Regions from separate parts of the Pseudarthrobacter sp. NIBRBAC000502771 genome, predicted to be linked through region 2. Evidence: riboswitches for the same ligand, from Rfam matches in the RefSeq annotation. Region 2 holds a riboswitch; each other region holds the start of a gene.

Region 1 (5,130 bases), 1.3 Mb from region 2:
GCCTGTCAGCACCACCATCGGTACGGCGTTCACCAAGCCCACACCGCTGGTGGTCCCCATCCTCCGGGCGGGCCTGGGCATGCTGGAGGGCATGACCAAACTGGTCCCCACCGCCGAGGTGGGCTTCCTGGGCATGGCCCGGGACGAGGAAACGCTGGACATCATCACCTACGCCGAGCGCCTCCCCGAGGACCTGACCGGCCGCCAGGTGTTCGTCCTGGACCCCATGCTGGCCACCGGCGGCACCCTGCGCGAGGCCATCAAGTTCCTGTTCAAGCGGGGCGCTTCGGACGTCACCTGCATCTGCCTGCTGGCGGCTCCGGAGGGCCTGGCCAAGCTGGAGGAGGAACTGGGCGACGCAAACGTGCACATCGTCCTGGCCTCCATCGATGAGAAGCTCAACGAGAAGTCCTACATCGTTCCCGGGCTGGGCGATGCCGGCGACCGCCTCTACGGCATCGCCGGGTAGCCACCTGCCTCCGGACGGGACCTGTCGGGGAGGGACTTCTTAGACGGCTTTCTTTTTGCGCTGGGCCTTTTCGGACCGGTGCCCCGCCGCTAGCCTGTGCGGATGGACTGGAAACTCGAACTTGTCTTTGTCCCTGTCTCCGACGTTGACCGCGCCAAGGACTTCTACGTCAACAAGGTGGGCTTCAACGCCGACTACGATGAGCGGCCCTCGGACGACCTCCGTTTCGTGCAGCTGACGCCGCCAGGTTCGGCCTGCTCCATCTGCATTGGCGAGGGGCTGACGGACGCACCTCCCGGCACCGGGTCAAACCTGCAACTGGTGGTCAGCGACATCACCGCGGCGCATGACTTCCTGAAAACCAACGGTGTGGACGTCAGTGACGTGGACGTCCAGGACTGGGGACACTTCGTGTACTTCGCCGATCCGGACGGCAACAAGTGGTCTGTCCAGTGCATACCGTGGCGGAACGCGGGGGCAGGCGCGGCGCCAAGCTCTGCACCTTAAACCAGTGAGGGCCGCATCCCCGGGGATGCGGCCCTCACTGCGCGGTAGTTCCCTGCCGGGCCCCACTCCAGGGCGAACGACGGCGGGGCCAGGGACGCGTCGTCGGGCGGCCGTCAATGCTGGAAAGGCTCAGCTGAAGGTGCCGCTTCGTCGCGCCGCGGCAGGGAAATGGTGCCTAGTACCAGTTGTGCGCCAGGTGGAAGTTCAGTGCACCGCAGGGGGACTGGTAGCTCTTCTTGATGTAATCCAGGCCCCAGTTGATCTGGGTGCGGTAGTTGGTGAGGTAGTCCGCACCTGAGCTGGCCATCTTCTCGGCGGGGAGGGACTGGACGATTCCGTACGCCCCGCTGCTGGGATTGGTAGCTGTGGTGGTCCAGTCGGATTCCTTGGTCCACAGGGTCTGCAGGCACTGCATCTGGTCAGGTCCCCAGCCGAATGTGGCCAGCTGGCCGGCGGCGTATGCCTGGGCTCCGGCGGGATCGTTGACTGCGACGGCGGGTGCAGGCTCGGGTGCAGGCTCGGGGGCCGGTGCGGGTGCCGGGGCAGGGGCCGGTGCGGGTGCCGGGGCAGGGGCCGGTGCGGGAGCCGCGGGCGCTGCTGCCGGAGCCGGTTCAGCCGCCTGCGGTGCAACGCTGATGGCTGCGGGAGCGGGGCTCTCCACCGGGTTGGAGCGGATTTCGCTCTTCTCGATGCTCATTTGGGCGTCGGCTGCTGCCGTGTTTGACTGGGTGGACGACGCCGGGGTCATGCTGCTGGTGGCCTGTCCGGCCGCGCCTACCCCCACCAGTACCGCGCACGATGCCGCAAGGACGGCGGCGCGCTGGCCCAGGGTGGTCTTCTTGGCCTGCGGTTTGGCCCTGTGTTTAGCCTGCAGGCATGATTCTGCCGTGTTTTTGGACATGATTGATCGCCTCTCACACCTGCGGAGTTAGCTGTCGGGTTCGGATGAGGGCATCCGGCCGTACGGAATGAAAATCACGTACTGGCTTAACCCCAAGGGCAGTCATTGCCCGGGACGGTGGGTCCCCCGCCTCTGCCGTTGCTCAATCGGAATCCGGGGAAGCGGCAGAGCTTGGCGTCAACCCGGGATATGCGGCCCGAACGGAAACCGCACCCAATCGACGGTACAGGAAGATTAAGCAGAAGTCACATTTAGGTAACGGAAGTCGCGGATTCCGCGCGTCGGTTTGCGGCCGCACGCGCTGAGGACCGGCTAAACGGAAGCAGTCCAGCCCGCCGGGGACTTCCGGTCCGGGCCGGACTGCCTCGCTACTGGCCTGCCAGGGCGTACACCGTGGTGCCACCGATGCTCTGCGACTGGAAGTTGGCGGCCACCCACTCAGCGATCTGCGTTGCTGCATCCGAGCCGCTGGTGGAGCGCATGGTCCCGCCCGCGATGAAGAAATGGATCTTTCCCTGGGACACCAGCTCCTGGAACTGCGCCAGCGTGGGGGAGGGATCGGTGCCGTTGAAGCCGCCCACCGCCATGACTGGAAGTTCGGTTGCCAGCTGGTAACCGGCGGCGTTGTTCGAACCCACCACGGCCGCGGCCCAGGTGTAGCTTGAGGCCCCCGCCCGGAGCGCGGTGACCAGCCCGGCCGACGGCGTGGGGGCACCCAAGAGGCCGCCCATCCCTCCGCTGCGGCCTCCGGCAAACCCTGTGCCGCCTTGGGTACCTGGCTGCCGGAAGCCCTGTCCCTGCGTGCCTTGTCCTCGAGTGCCTTGTCCCTGCGTGCCTTGGGCTGTGCTGCCTGTGCCACTGGGGCCGAATCCGTTCCCGTTGCCCCCAGTGCCGCCGGGGGCTCCGCCCGGGCCCGTACCGAACCCTGACGTGGGGCCTGCGCTGACGATTGCCCCGCTGTGCGCCGCCGATGCCGTGGAGACGGAGTAGGCCAGCGGCCCGGCGAGCGACGCAGCAACGGCCAGCACCGCCGTCGTCCGCTGGAGGGAGCGGCGGCCCAGGAACCGGTTGAGGCCCACTCCGGCGGAAGCGGCCAGCCCTGCCGCCAGCACCAGCCAGCGCAGCCACGGACCGTAGGCCGAGGTGGTGCCCAGCAGGGAGAACGCCGTCAGGGCTGCCGCTGCCACCGCCGCCGCGAGCGGGATTGCAGCGGCCAGCTGCTGCCTGTGCTGCCACAGGAGAACAGCGCCCAGGCCGGTAAGTGCCGCAATGCCCGGCGCCAGCGCCACCGCGTAGTAGGGGTGGATGATGCCGGCCATGAAGCTGAACACCAGGCCCGTCACCAGGACCCACGAGCCCCAGGCCACCACCGACGCACGCACCGGATCCGTCCGCGGCGCCCGTCGGCCCACCCACAGCAGGCCCGCCGCGAGGATCAGGGCGGAGGGCAGCAGCCACGCTATTTGGCCTCCGAACTCGCTGTTGAACATCCGGAACAGGCCGGGGACGCCCCAACCGTTGCCCCCGCCCACGCTGCCCGTTTCGTCGCCCGTCAGCCGCCCCAATCCGTTGTAGCCAAGGGTGAGTTCCAGGATGGAGTTGTCCTGCGACCCGCCAATGTAGGGCCGCATGCTGGCAGGTGTCAGCTCGACACCCGCGAGCCACCAGCCGGCGGAAACCACCATCGCCGCCCCTGCCGCGGCGAGCCGCAGGAGGCGCCGGCGCAGCCTGCCCGGCCCCGCAACCATGTAGGCCAGGGCGAACCCGGGAACCACCAGCAGGACCTGAAGTTGCTTGGCCAGGAAGCCGAAGCCCAGGAACACGCCGGCCAGCAGGAGCCAGCGCGGCCGGTCCTCCTGGATTGCACGGAGGATCCCATACCCGGCGGCAGTCATGAGCAGCACCAGCAGGGCGTCAGGGTTGTTGAACCGGAACATCAGCGTGGCAACCGGCGTGAGGGCGAGGACGGCAGCGCCCAGCAAGCCGGCCCGGTGGGCGACGGTGTCGTCACCCGTGGCCTGCACCGCGGCACGGCGCACCGCAAGGTGGAGCAGCCAGGCGGCCCCGACCCCCATCAGCGCTTGCGGGACCAGGATGCTCCACGGGTTCAATCCGAAGATCCGGACGGACAGTCCCATGATCCACAACGAGGCCGGCGGCTTGTCCACCGTGATGGAGTTGGCAGCGTCCGAGGAACCGAAGAACCAGGCAGTCCAGTCCTGCGATCCCGCCTGGGCCGCGGCGGAATAGAACGCGTTCGCCCAGCCTGATGCGCCGAGGTTCCACAGGTACAACACGGCCGTTCCGGCCAGTACTGCCGCCAGTTCCAGATGCCGCCGGAGGGCCTGGGGATTCCGCGGAGGCCGGACGGACTTTGTCCCGCTGTCCCCGGCGGACGTTGTTCCCCCGTCGTCGGCAGCCCGGGCCCTTACGGCCCGGGGTCCGGTTGCACGTGCCCCGGAGGGACGCCCAACGCCGGTCGCGGTGCTTGAGAACGGCGGGGTCGGGTAGTGACTGGCCATGGCGTGCTACTCCGCCAGGCGGTAGACGGTGGAGTTGCCCACGGTCTGCGCCTGGAAGTTCGCCTGTACCCAGGCGGCCACCTCGGAGTTGCCGCCGCGGCCGCCCATGCCGCCTCCGCCCATGCCGCCACCCTGGATGTAGTACCCGATCTCGCCCTTGGACACCATGTCCTGAAACTCGGCGAGCGTGGGGTACGGATCCCCGCCGTTCCAGCCGCCCAGCGCGATGACGTTGGTGTTGGTGGCCAGTTCCAGGCTGGCTGCCTGGCTGGCGCCCGAGACGATGGCGGACCATTTGGTGGTGGTGGAGGAGAGCAGCGCGGTCACGGCGGCGTCGGTGGTCCCTTCACCGCCGGGGCCACCGCCCGGACCACCATTTCCAGTAGTGGGGTCAAAGCCGTTCGCCGGGTCGAACCCGTTACTGCCGGAGGCTGCCCCGTCAGTTCCGGCGCCTGCGTCCGTGCGGTCGCCGCGGGCGCCAGCGGCCCGGTTCCCAAAGCCGCCTGCCGACGAACCCGCGGGCCCCGACGTCGGAATGGAGCCCGAGTGCGCGGAAGCGGCGGTGGCCAGGGTCCAGGCAGTTGTGCCGAGTCCGCCGGCCAGCAGGGACACGACGACGACGGCGGCCGTACCTGCACGCCGGAACCGTCCGCCCGCCCCCAGTGCGTCGAGGCGCAGGAGGATCCCGGCAGCTGCCAGGACGCCAAGGACGATCGCGGCGATGCGCAGCC
Region 2 (5,130 bases):
GAGTCGTTGCCAGCACGGTGTCGCTGTAGGGGTTGCCGGCCAGGACGGCGGGGGTGAACCCGGCAGACGATGTCTTCCACGTCGAGCCATCGGTGCTGGTGCGCATGGTTCCGTCAAAGCCGACGAGTCCGGACTTGGTTGTGGTCAGCGTATGGAAGTCCGATTCCCCTTGCCGGGAGACCTGTGCCCAGGTCTTTCCCCCGTCATTGCTCTTGAGTAGTCCCAGAGGGTTGGGCATTGTTGAGTCTTTGCCTGGATGGCCGGAGGCGTAAAAGACGCCCTCGTCCATGGCGGTCGTGAAACCCATCAGGTCGTTGCTTGGTCCGATTTTGACACCCGTGTTTTTAGAGATGTCGAAGAGCCCTTCATGGGTCGCCAGCAGTATCTGCCCGGTTTCGGAGTTCACGCTCAGCCCGTGGACGTGGGAGCTGGGCCGCCCTGCTGCAGCCGGGGACGCGGCATCGGGTGTGGCTGTGCCAGGGGAGCAGGCGGACAGGGTCAACAGCAGGGCAGCGGCCGTGGCGAGAGCGGCGGCCGGGCGGCGATGGCGAAAAAAGTGCAGGGGCACGGGAAACTCCAGAGGATGGACCGGCCAACCGGGCGGACCAGGGTAACCGGGAAGGGTGACAGGGGAGGTGCCGGCCCCCCAGGGGGAAGAGAGCCGGCACCCGTTCAGGCGCTGGCTACAGGGTGGCCAGCAGGTCCTTCATTTCCTGGATCTCGGCTTCCTGGGCGTTGACGATGTCCTTGCTGAGCTGGACCGCATCGGTGTTCTTGCCGTCGGTAGTTTCTGCCCTGGCCATCGTGACGGCGCCTTCGTGGTGGGCGATCATCTGGGTCAGGAACACTTTGGCCGCCTCAACGCCCTGCGCGGCCTCGAGCTTGGCCATGTCGTCTCCGCCCATCATTCCGGGCATGGCGTGGTTCGATGCCATGTCAGTCGCTGCGGCGGTGGGCTGGCCCCAGCTCTGAAGCCAGCCGGTCATCTTTTCGATTTCCGGTCCCTGGGCGGCTTTGACTTTGGTGGCCAGGTCGGTCACTGCGGCAGGGATACCCTGCTTCTTGAGCATCATGTCGCTCATGGTGACGGCCTGGGCGTGGTGGGGAATCATCATCTGCGCGAACATCGTGTCCGCGTCGTTGAAGGCAGCCGCAGCCGCAGCTGAGCTTGCGGGGGCCGCGGTGGATGACATCATCCCGGAACTGCCGTGGTCCATGCCTGGCATGCTGCTTCCGTTCGAGCTCCCCGTTCCGGAGCCGGCCGAGCATCCGGCGAGGGCGATGGCTGCGGCGATGGCGGCAGCCGAAATGGTCAGGGTCTTCTTCATGAAAATCAGGGTCCTCAAAGTATCAGCGGGGGGATCCGCCTGGAAGGGGGAGCATGCAGCGGCAAACCCTAAGGGGTCTGGTGTGTTTGCTGCAGGCCATCTGGCTGGACGATGGCACCGGTTGAAGGCACCGGCGCGGTGGAGTGATTTACGTCCGGCTGATACAGAGGTCGCCGGGGGAGGGGCTGCCCGGTGAGTAGGAATAGATGCTGCCGAGTAAAGCGGCGGCACCAAAATCGGGCAGATCATAGGGCGCTGTTCCCGGCAGTGGAGCTGAGAGAGTCGTATGTCCCGGGGCAAGGACACAAGCGGCGTCACCGGCAGACATCTCGGTGCACGACCCCGCCGGGTCACAGGACGACGAGGAGAAGGAACCCGCAGCCGCCGGATCATATGAAGCCACGCCTATGGACGTCCCCATGGCGTGGACGTGGCTGGCCGCCATGGCCTGCAGCTGCGTCGTCCCCCCTGGTCCTGCCATTGACATGGTGGGGCCCGGGGGCATGTCGTGGGCACCGCCCATAACGTGCATGCCGAAGATGCCGGCAATGACGGCCAGGGCCGCGGTCAGGAACCCTCCCCTCAGGAGGAAGGCCGTGAAAAGGCGACGATGCGCTGGAGTCACGACTCTTCCTCCTTTCCGTAGAGTTCTCTCACAACAAGGGTAAACCGGCAGGATGTTCCTGCCGGCCGGCTCCTTCTAGTTCAACGCGCGGGCCTGCATGTCCGTCTGCCGCTCCCGCTCAGCGACGTCGGCACCGGGATGGGCGGCTTTTCAGGTCGCCCGGGGGCACCTGCGGGTGGTGACGTTGCGGAAATGGCCCTCCTCGCCGGGAGGCACAATGCCCCGGCGCGAGCAGAAGGTGCCGGGGACATGCAGATTCTAGATGCCGGCGAAGGTGTACCCGGCCGCAGTCACAGCCTCCCGCATCACTGCCGCGTCGACCGTACCTTGCACCCGCAGGCGGGAGCGGCCGCCGGGGACGAGGTCAACGGAGGCAGATTCCACCCCATCAACGGCAGAGACAGCCTTCTCGACCGTCTGCACGCAGTGCCCGCAGGTCAAGCCGTCCACAGCGAATTCAACGGTAGTGGCACCGGCGGCTGCGGTGGGGGAAGGGGCGGCTTCGGTCGAGCAGCAGCTGCACCCCGATGCCGCGGCAAGCGGCAGCTGGGAACGGTTTTCGGTTCCACACATGTCAGTTTCCATTCCTTGACGAAGGACTAATGGGCGCTGGGATTGAACGGCTGTGAGAGCCGGGCGCAGGGGCCGGCCGGGACATACCACTTCACTGACAACAGCAGAAACTATACCGGGTGGGGGTATCAGGAAGAAAGTAAACGACCTGTGATCTGCATCTTATGTTATTCAAATGTGACAAGTGATGCGTGCGTGAAGTACGGTCGAAGCCGTGCCGGTTTCTCCGAATGCGGCACTCCCGAGCAGACTTGCCTAACTCTGCCGCTGCCCGGGATCCGTTCGCAACTTTCGTCCGGCAGAGACGGGGAAACCAACACTGGCCTGCTGTGGGCAGGCCTTGGGGTGAAGCCGTGCCTGGTTCCTTTGGTACCAGCCTCGGCCGGGTGTCTCCCATCCGAATCCGACAGCTAACCCCGCAGGCAGTGGGAGAGGCCCTTTCATGCCCATGCGCAAAGCTCACGGCCGTCACCGCGCGGTCCCTGTCCAGACCGGCACGCTTGCGGTGCTGTCCAAATCGGTCGCCGGAAACGCCGGTGCCGCCGGCCGGCAGGCGGCCGTTATCGCCGCGGCGTCCGGCCTTGTCCTGACCAGCGGCATTGCCGCCCAGGCAGCCGATGCCCCGGCCCAGCGTGAGGCGGAGCCGGTTCAGGCGATGGAAGTCGCCAGCCAGGTCCAGGCTCCGCTCAGTGCGGATGCAACGGTCCAGATTTCCTTCGAGCGTCCCGCGGTGGAGACCACCCCGGCTCCGGTCGTGGAAGCACCCAAGCCGGTCGCCGTCGAGGCGCCCAAGGCGTCCGCCGCACCCGCGGTGGCTGCAACGGCTGCGCCCGTGAAGGCGCAGGTGACGGTTGCCCCTGCTGCCGCCACTCCTGTAGCCGCGCCCGCGGCCAGCGGTATCAACGCCATCATGGTTTCCTCCGCCTACGCCCAAATCGGCATGATCCAGGACTGCACCCGGCTGGTCGAAAACGCACTCAACGCTGCCGGCATCCCTGTCGGGGACCTGGGCCCGATGCAGTTCATGAACTACGGCACCGTGGTCACCGACCCGCAGCCTGGTGACATGGTCATGCAGCCCGGCCACGTGGGAATCTACGTCGGCAACGGCCAGGTCCTCAGCTCGGGTCTGAACGGGAAGAACGAAACCGCCGTACACCCGCTGACCTGGATGACGTCCAAGGGCAGCGTCACGTTCGTCCGCGCCGGTAAGTAAGCCACTGAAGGCCGGTGATGCACTGCCTTGGGGGCTGTGCATCACCGGCCTTCAGCATCCCTGCCGCAATCGGGACTACACCCTCATTGCGGGCCGCCCGAAGCGGCGCAGCCGCAACGAGTTGGAAACCACCAAGACCTGGCTGGCGGCCATCGCGGCGCCTGCGATCACCGGGTTCAGCAGGCCCAGCGCGGCGACCGGGATGACCACGGCGTTGTAGAAGACCGCCCAGAACCGGTTGGTGTTAAGGGGGCGCCAGCGTCCGGGGGGACAGTCAATCGGTTGGGCGACCTGGCCAGATCACTCCCCCATCATCGCCGGATCCCCCGATCGCGATGTACGCCGCCACTATTGGGCAATGCGCAGCTGCTTGGGTCAAGCAGCCGCGAGTGGAATGAATAACGGATTTGTAACTTATGCGAACGATTCGCTACTCTAGAGAGGCATACCCCTGGCGGGTATGTGTTGACCGCTACGCCAAACCCCGCCGGCGGTCAATAACTATGAGCTTCTCAAGGCGGGGGCGGAGGATCCACTTACGGCGCCGGAGCGCGTCTTGGGGTGAAGCTACCTGGCGGCTGCGTTACCGCGCGTCCTCCAGCAGCCGGACAGTCCACTCGTCCGAATCCGACAGCTAACTTCGCCGGCGCCGAGAGGACCACAATCTTGTCTGCCCAGCCCAGACACGGCCGTCGCCGTGCCCTTCCTGCTACCAGGACACGCCGCCCCCTTTTGCGTGACGCTGCCATTCTGCTGCGCAGCCATCAGTGGGGCGTTACAGCTGCCGTCACGGGAATGATCGCCCTCACGGCCCTTTCGGCCGCGCAGGCCGACCCGGGTGGCCGAGCCGGAGCTCCGGACCGGGCCGCCGCGTCCGCAGTTCCTGCCGTTGAGGCTGCAGTTACCGCAGTGCCAACCGCCTCCCTGACCTTTGACAGCCCCGCGGTAACCTCCCAGCCGGCTCCTAAACCTGCGTCGCCCGTGGAGGCTGCCGGAACGGTTGCAGCATCGACTCCAGTAGCACCGGCGGCTGCGCTGGCCCCCACTGCACAGTCCCGCGGCCTGAGGGCACCACTGGCCGCCATGAACGTGAGCTCCCCCTTCGGATTCCGTGTCAGCCCCATCACCGGAGCTGCCGGCGAACTGCACATCGGCATCGACCTGACAGGAGCATGCTCGACCCCGGTGTTCGCTGCAGGCCCAGGGAAAGTCGTTGAGGCAGGCTGGAGCCCCTATGGCAGTGGCAACCGGATCGTTGTGGATCATGGCAACGGGATGAAGACCACTTACAACCACTTGGCCAGCATCGGTGTTTCGATTGGGCAACCAGTAACGCAGGGCCAACAGATTGCCGGCGTTGGTACGACCGGGGCGTCAACTGGTTGCCA
Region 3 (5,130 bases), 1.9 Mb from region 2:
CCTTCGGCTTCATCGTCGGAGAACCGCTGCTGTGGTTCGAACGCGCCCTCGTCGTCATCGTCGCGGCCTCACCCTGCGCATTAGCCATCTCCGTACCCGTCACCGTCGTCGCCTCCGTCGGCGCGGCAAGCCGCATCGGCGTACTCATCAAAGGCGGAGGCGCCCTTGAGACGCTCGGCAGGATCCGCACCATCGCCCTGGATAAGACCGGAACACTCACCCGTAACAAGCCAGCGGTGATCGATGTCGCCGCTACCGGCACGGCCACACGGGAACAGGTCCTGGCCCTCGCCGCCGGACTGGAAGCCCGCAGCGAACACCCGCTCGCCCGTGCCATCCTCGCAGCCACCACCGAACGCGCGGCTGTTACCGACGTTGACACCGTCCCCGGCGCCGGCCTCGAGGGTCGGTTTGACGGCAGGGTCGTTCGTCTCGGCCGCCCCGGGTGGATCAACGCCGGGCCCCTCACCCCCGACGTCGAGCGGATGCAGCACGCCGGCGCGACGGCCGTCCTGATCGAGGATGGCGGCCAGGTCATCGGCGCCGTCGCCGTACGGGACGAACTGAGGCCCGAGGCCCGGGAAGTCATCGCCAGACTCAGCGCCTCCGGCTACAAAACCGCCATGCTCACCGGTGACAACCTCATCACCGCCACAGCCCTGGCCCAGGAAGCGGGCATCACAGAGGTTCACGCGGACCTCCGCCCCGAGGATAAGGCCGAGATCATCCGCACGCTCAAAGGCCGCGCCCCCACCGCCATGGTCGGCGACGGCGTCAACGACGCCCCAGCCCTCGCGACCGCCGACACCGGCATCGCCATGGGCGCCATGGGCACGGACGTCGCGATTGAAACAGCAGACATCGCCCTGATGGGAGAGGACCTGAACCACCTGCCCCAGGTCCTCACTCACGCCCGCCGGACCCGGAGCATCATGCTCCAGAACGTTGGCTTGTCCCTGCTGCTGATCGCTGTGCTGATCCCGCTGGCACTGTTCGGACTGCTCGGCCTGGCCGCCGTGGTCCTCATCCACGAACTGGCCGAAATAGCCGTGATCGCCAACGGAGTCCGCGCCGGACGGATCAGCCGCAAGACCACACTTCGTGCGCCCGAACCCGCCCCCACGCTGGAACCGGCAGCGTGAGCGCCCAAACCATAGGGCGTCAGGACTCACCCGCCGCCACAGCGCGACGGTCCAGGGCGGTGGTGCTGCTTGGCGCCGCCGTCCTGGCGGCGGCCGACCTGGCCCTCAAGGCGCTGGCAGAGGCCATACTCTCCAACGGCACGGCGACTGACCTCGGCCCCATCAACATCAAGCTGCTCTATAACCGCGGCGTCGCCTTCAGCTTCGGGGCTGATCTGTCCCCGTGGGTTGTTATCACCGTCACCGGCGTGATCATCGCTGCCCTACTCTGGTACGCCGTAACCTCCGCCCCTTCCATGACCGGCCTCACCCGGGCCGGGGCCGCGGCGCTGCTCGGAGGAGCCGTCGGAAACTTCGTTGACAGGCTCGACGGACAGGGAGTTGTCGATTACTTCCACAGCGGCTGGTTCCCCACCTTCAACCTTGCCGACGTGTTCGTCACCGCCGGGGCGGCGCTCCTGGTCCTGGGCAACGTCATCACCCGACCGCCCCGGACCGGCCACTAGTCCTTCAGCCGGGCCTTCGCCTCCAGGCGGCGGTGGCCAGGTCGCGCCAGCTCCGACAAGGTCTTTACTCTGGAGTGCACGGGCGGAAAGGGAACCTCGGACGGCACCCCAAGGGGTCGAGTCCGAGCACTGGCTGCAGCGCTGATTGGGGGGCTGCCTGAGACCCGCAGCAGCCGTGCGCACGTTATGCAAATGTGACAATAGCCCAGGTTCTCCGGTACGGTCGGAGGCGTGCCGGTCTCAGAATGCGGCACTCCTGAGCAGATTGCCTAACTCTGCCGCTGCCTTGGGATCCGTTCGCAAAATTCGTCCGGCAGAGACGGGGAACCCAAACGTGGCCCGCTTAGTGCAGGCCTTGGGGTGAAGCCGCGCCTCCAGCATTGCGCTGGAACAGCGGCCGGGTGTCTCCCATCCGAATCCGACAGCTAACCTCGCAGGCAGTGGGAGAGGCCCTTTCATGTCGATTCGCCGTGCTCACGGCCGCCACCGCGCGGCCCCTGTCCAGACCAGTGCCCTTGCGGTCCTGTCCAAATCCGTTGCCGAGAACGCCGGTGGCGTAGGCCGCCAGGCAGCGGTCATCGCAGCAGCCTCCGGCCTGATCCTGACCAGCGGGATCGCCGCGCAGGCAGCAGAGGCCCCGGCCCAGCGCGAGGCCGAGCCGGCCTCAAATGTTGAGCTCGCCAGCCAGGTACAGGCCCCGCTCAGTGCAGATGCGTCAATCCAGATCTCCTTTGAGCGTCCTGCCGTGAAGACGACCCCGGCACCGGTCGTCGAAGCGCCTAAACCCGTCCCCGCAGAGACCCCCCGCGCTGCCGTGCCCGCCGCGGGTGCGACCGCTGCTGCGGCTCCGGCCAAGGCCCAGGTCACTGTCACGCCGGCCGCCGCGCCCGTGGCCGCTCCGGCAGGCGGAGTCAACGCCACCATGCTTTCCTCGGCCTACGCCCAAATCGGCATGATTCAGGACTGCACACGCCTGGTGGAAAACGCGCTTAACGCTGCCGGGATCCCCGTCGGAGACCTCGGCCCCATGCAGTTCATGAACTACGGCACCGTCGTCAGCGATCCCCAGCCCGGCGACATGGTCATGCAGCCCGGTCACGTCGGGATCTATGTCGGCAACGGCCAGGTCCTCAGCTCCGGGCTGAACGGGAAGAACGAAACCGCCGTGCACCCCCTGACCTGGATGACGTCCAAGGGAGCTGTGACGTTCGTCCGCGCAGGAGCCTAAGAACCAACTGAAAGGCCGGTGGTTTCGGTGCCTTGGGGGCTCCGAAACCGCCGGCCTTCAGTGTGCCGGTGGGGAAGCGGCAGCTTCCGCTGGCCTCATCGGTTCCCGCCCTTTTCGATCCAGCGCATGCTGTATCGTCAGGGAAGGCAATCCGCTGCCGCAGCATCGTCTAGGCATGAGGCCCGCGACGTGCGCCGGAGAGCCCATTTGAAGAGGAAGTTTAGGATTCGACCATGCCAGATGAAACGATGAGCGACAGTACCCGGTCGGACGCGAACCGGGGAGGTATGCCCCTCGCTGCCAAGCGGCTTGTGCTCCTGGGTGGCCTGGGTATCCCCGTCGGATTGGTGGCCGGGCCGTATCTGCTGGGGCTGCAGCTCCTGGCAGTCGCCGGGGTCGTGGCGATAGCCGTCGCCTTGTCTTACCGGCAGGGCAGCGCATGGTTTTCCGGATGGTCATGGGTGACAGCTTGTGCGGGCCTGGCGTGGACGGGGGCCACCGTCGCCTACTGGCTGACTATTATCGCGGCCGCCGACGCGTCAGCACCGGCACCGCCGGTATCCTCCGTGTTGTTCTCCGTGGGTGTGACAGCATGCCTGGTGATGGCCGGGGCCGTTTTGGCTGCTGCGGTCTGCAGGTACCGGGACCGCAGGCGGTCGGCGAGGGCCGAGCATCAGCGGCCAGGCACCATTTCCACGTCCTAAAGGAGATGCCGGCCCCGGATGGCACTCTTGTGAAGAGGCGGCCGGGGCCGGCATCTGGAGAACTCCTTGCGGGTCAGTTTCCCCCGGTACCGGTCGGCTCCCGGCGACGCCGGGCAAGGTAAAGGATGCCGCCCAGGATGGCGAGGATGACTGCGCCGATGCCTACGACGAGCAAAGCGTTGCTGTCATCCGGGCGCGGAGCCATCGGAACGGTGGTTGCCGCCGCGCTCTGGGTTGCCGACGGCGCGGCCGAGGGCGGCACCGATGCTGTTGTGGCCGGCGCCGCCGCCGGTGTTTCTGCCCCGGGGTCCTGGACCGTGAAAGAGTACTTTCCCTCGATGGGGTGGCCGTCTGAGGAAACCGTCCGCCACAGCACGGTGTAGGGACCGTTGCTTCCCGGGGCGACCTTTGTCGAGATGGTCGGTCCCGTCACGGTGACTTGGCCGTCGCTGAGGGTCTTTCCCGTTGAGTCAGTCACGGTGATGACACTGAGGTTCAAGCTCTGTGAGTCCGTGGGCGGCTCCGACAAGGTCAAAGACACGCTGGCAGGGGCGGCTGTCACTGTCGCGTCCCGCTCGGGGGACGTGGACTGAAGAGCGTCGTGGGCGTGCGCTGGTCCCGCCCCGATGGCTGCGAGCAGCAGCGCGCCGGCGAGAGCCAGGCCTGCCCGGGAGCGAGTGGTTATTTTACGTGTTGTCATGGGGTCGTCGATTCTGTTCATATCCGGTTGCCGGGCACGCCTCTTCGTACCGGGCCGCCCTGCCGCCGGCGGCGAAGGGCTTATGATCTGCAGAATCTAAGTGGTGGTCCGCGGACAACGACCTGGACGGGGGTTCTGCAGCCCCTGTCCACGGATCGCCCCGGACGCGGGGGGTGGCGGAAGTCCGCCGGAAGGACGGCGGGAACGAGGGCGCCGCACAACGGGCGCAGCCACGCGGCAAGCGCCCAAAGGGCAGCCTCGCCGCGGGCAATGAGGACTGCTGTACCCAGCGTCGCGGCGAGGTGGACGAACGTCATGTAAGTGCCCGGGTCGGCCACCAAGTGCTGATGGGACGCGGCACCTTCAAGGTTCAGCAAGGACGGCCCGTGGTGGGCAGGGCCGGGGCGGCCCGCCGCGGGCGTTGAAAGCGTTGAAAACCCCAGGTGCAGGGCGAGTTGGGATCCGCAGAGGTAGAAGGAAAGCCGCGGTGCCGTCAGTTTCGCCCCCGCGACCAAGACCGCGGAGAGTCCTACGACAGCGGCAAGCGCCGCCATGATCGGCAGCGCTGGAAGCTGCCCGCCGGCGGCCAGGTGTGCCCCGGCCGCCAGCAGGAGCACCACCAAGGCGACGGCGCCGGCCCGGGGCAGTCGCAGGGGTATGCGCTGAGCGATCACCTGGGAACTCCTTCCGGGCAAAGTCCTGCTCATGGCCTTGATCGGCAGCGGGTCCGCAGGGCCCGCTGCCGATGCCGGTTACTTGACGGCGTCCTCGAGTTTTTGGCGGAATTCGCCTTCGCTGTTCAGGACCAGTTTTTCGCCGTTGAGGAAGAACGTCGGGGTCCCGGTCACGC

Evidence for each region. A riboswitch is a leader RNA that binds a small molecule or an ion and turns the genes downstream of it on or off. The one in region 2 is predicted to bind cyclic di-AMP.
Region 1: it holds a riboswitch for cyclic di-AMP, as region 2 does, so the genes downstream of both, NIBR502771_RS01410 (hypothetical protein) here and NIBR502771_RS16540 (NlpC/P60 family protein) in region 2, are expected to answer to the same signal.
Region 3: it holds a riboswitch for cyclic di-AMP, as region 2 does, so the genes downstream of both, NIBR502771_RS04775 (NlpC/P60 family protein) here and NIBR502771_RS16540 (NlpC/P60 family protein) in region 2, are expected to answer to the same signal.

Annotation. Positions count from the first base shown of each region.
Region 1 is NZ_CP041187.1:321,059-326,188, reverse strand. Features, by position in the region: gene upp (uracil phosphoribosyltransferase) at 1-469, shown strand, start outside; gene NIBR502771_RS01415 (VOC family protein) at 572-976, shown strand; gene NIBR502771_RS01410 (hypothetical protein) at 1,152-1,877, opposite strand; cyclic di-AMP (ydaO/yuaA leader) riboswitch at 1,883-2,046, opposite strand; gene NIBR502771_RS01405 (glycosyltransferase family 39 protein) at 2,246-4,399, opposite strand; gene NIBR502771_RS01400 (glycosyltransferase family 39 protein) at 4,406-5,130, opposite strand, start outside.
Region 2 is NZ_CP041187.1:3,543,825-3,548,954, reverse strand. Features, by position in the region: gene NIBR502771_RS16560 (F510_1955 family glycosylhydrolase) at 1-568, opposite strand, end outside; gene NIBR502771_RS16555 (DUF305 domain-containing protein) at 684-1,328, opposite strand; gene NIBR502771_RS16550 (hypothetical protein) at 1,477-1,953, opposite strand; gene NIBR502771_RS16545 (heavy-metal-associated domain-containing protein) at 2,212-2,526, opposite strand; cyclic di-AMP (ydaO/yuaA leader) riboswitch at 2,769-2,965, shown strand; gene NIBR502771_RS16540 (NlpC/P60 family protein) at 2,969-3,742, shown strand; partial or broken gene NIBR502771_RS21280 (hypothetical protein) at 3,818-4,036, opposite strand; cyclic di-AMP (ydaO/yuaA leader) riboswitch at 4,208-4,403, shown strand; gene NIBR502771_RS21020 (M23 family metallopeptidase) at 4,826-5,130, shown strand, end outside.
Region 3 is NZ_CP041187.1:993,291-998,420, reverse strand. Features, by position in the region: gene NIBR502771_RS04785 (cation-translocating P-type ATPase) at 1-1,142, shown strand, start outside; gene lspA (signal peptidase II) at 1,139-1,648, shown strand; cyclic di-AMP (ydaO/yuaA leader) riboswitch at 1,907-2,102, shown strand; gene NIBR502771_RS04775 (NlpC/P60 family protein) at 2,106-2,876, shown strand; gene NIBR502771_RS04770 (hypothetical protein) at 3,110-3,580, shown strand; gene NIBR502771_RS04765 (copper resistance CopC family protein) at 3,654-4,280, opposite strand; gene NIBR502771_RS04760 (hypothetical protein) at 4,361-4,954, opposite strand; gene NIBR502771_RS04755 (thioredoxin domain-containing protein) at 5,033-5,130, opposite strand, start outside.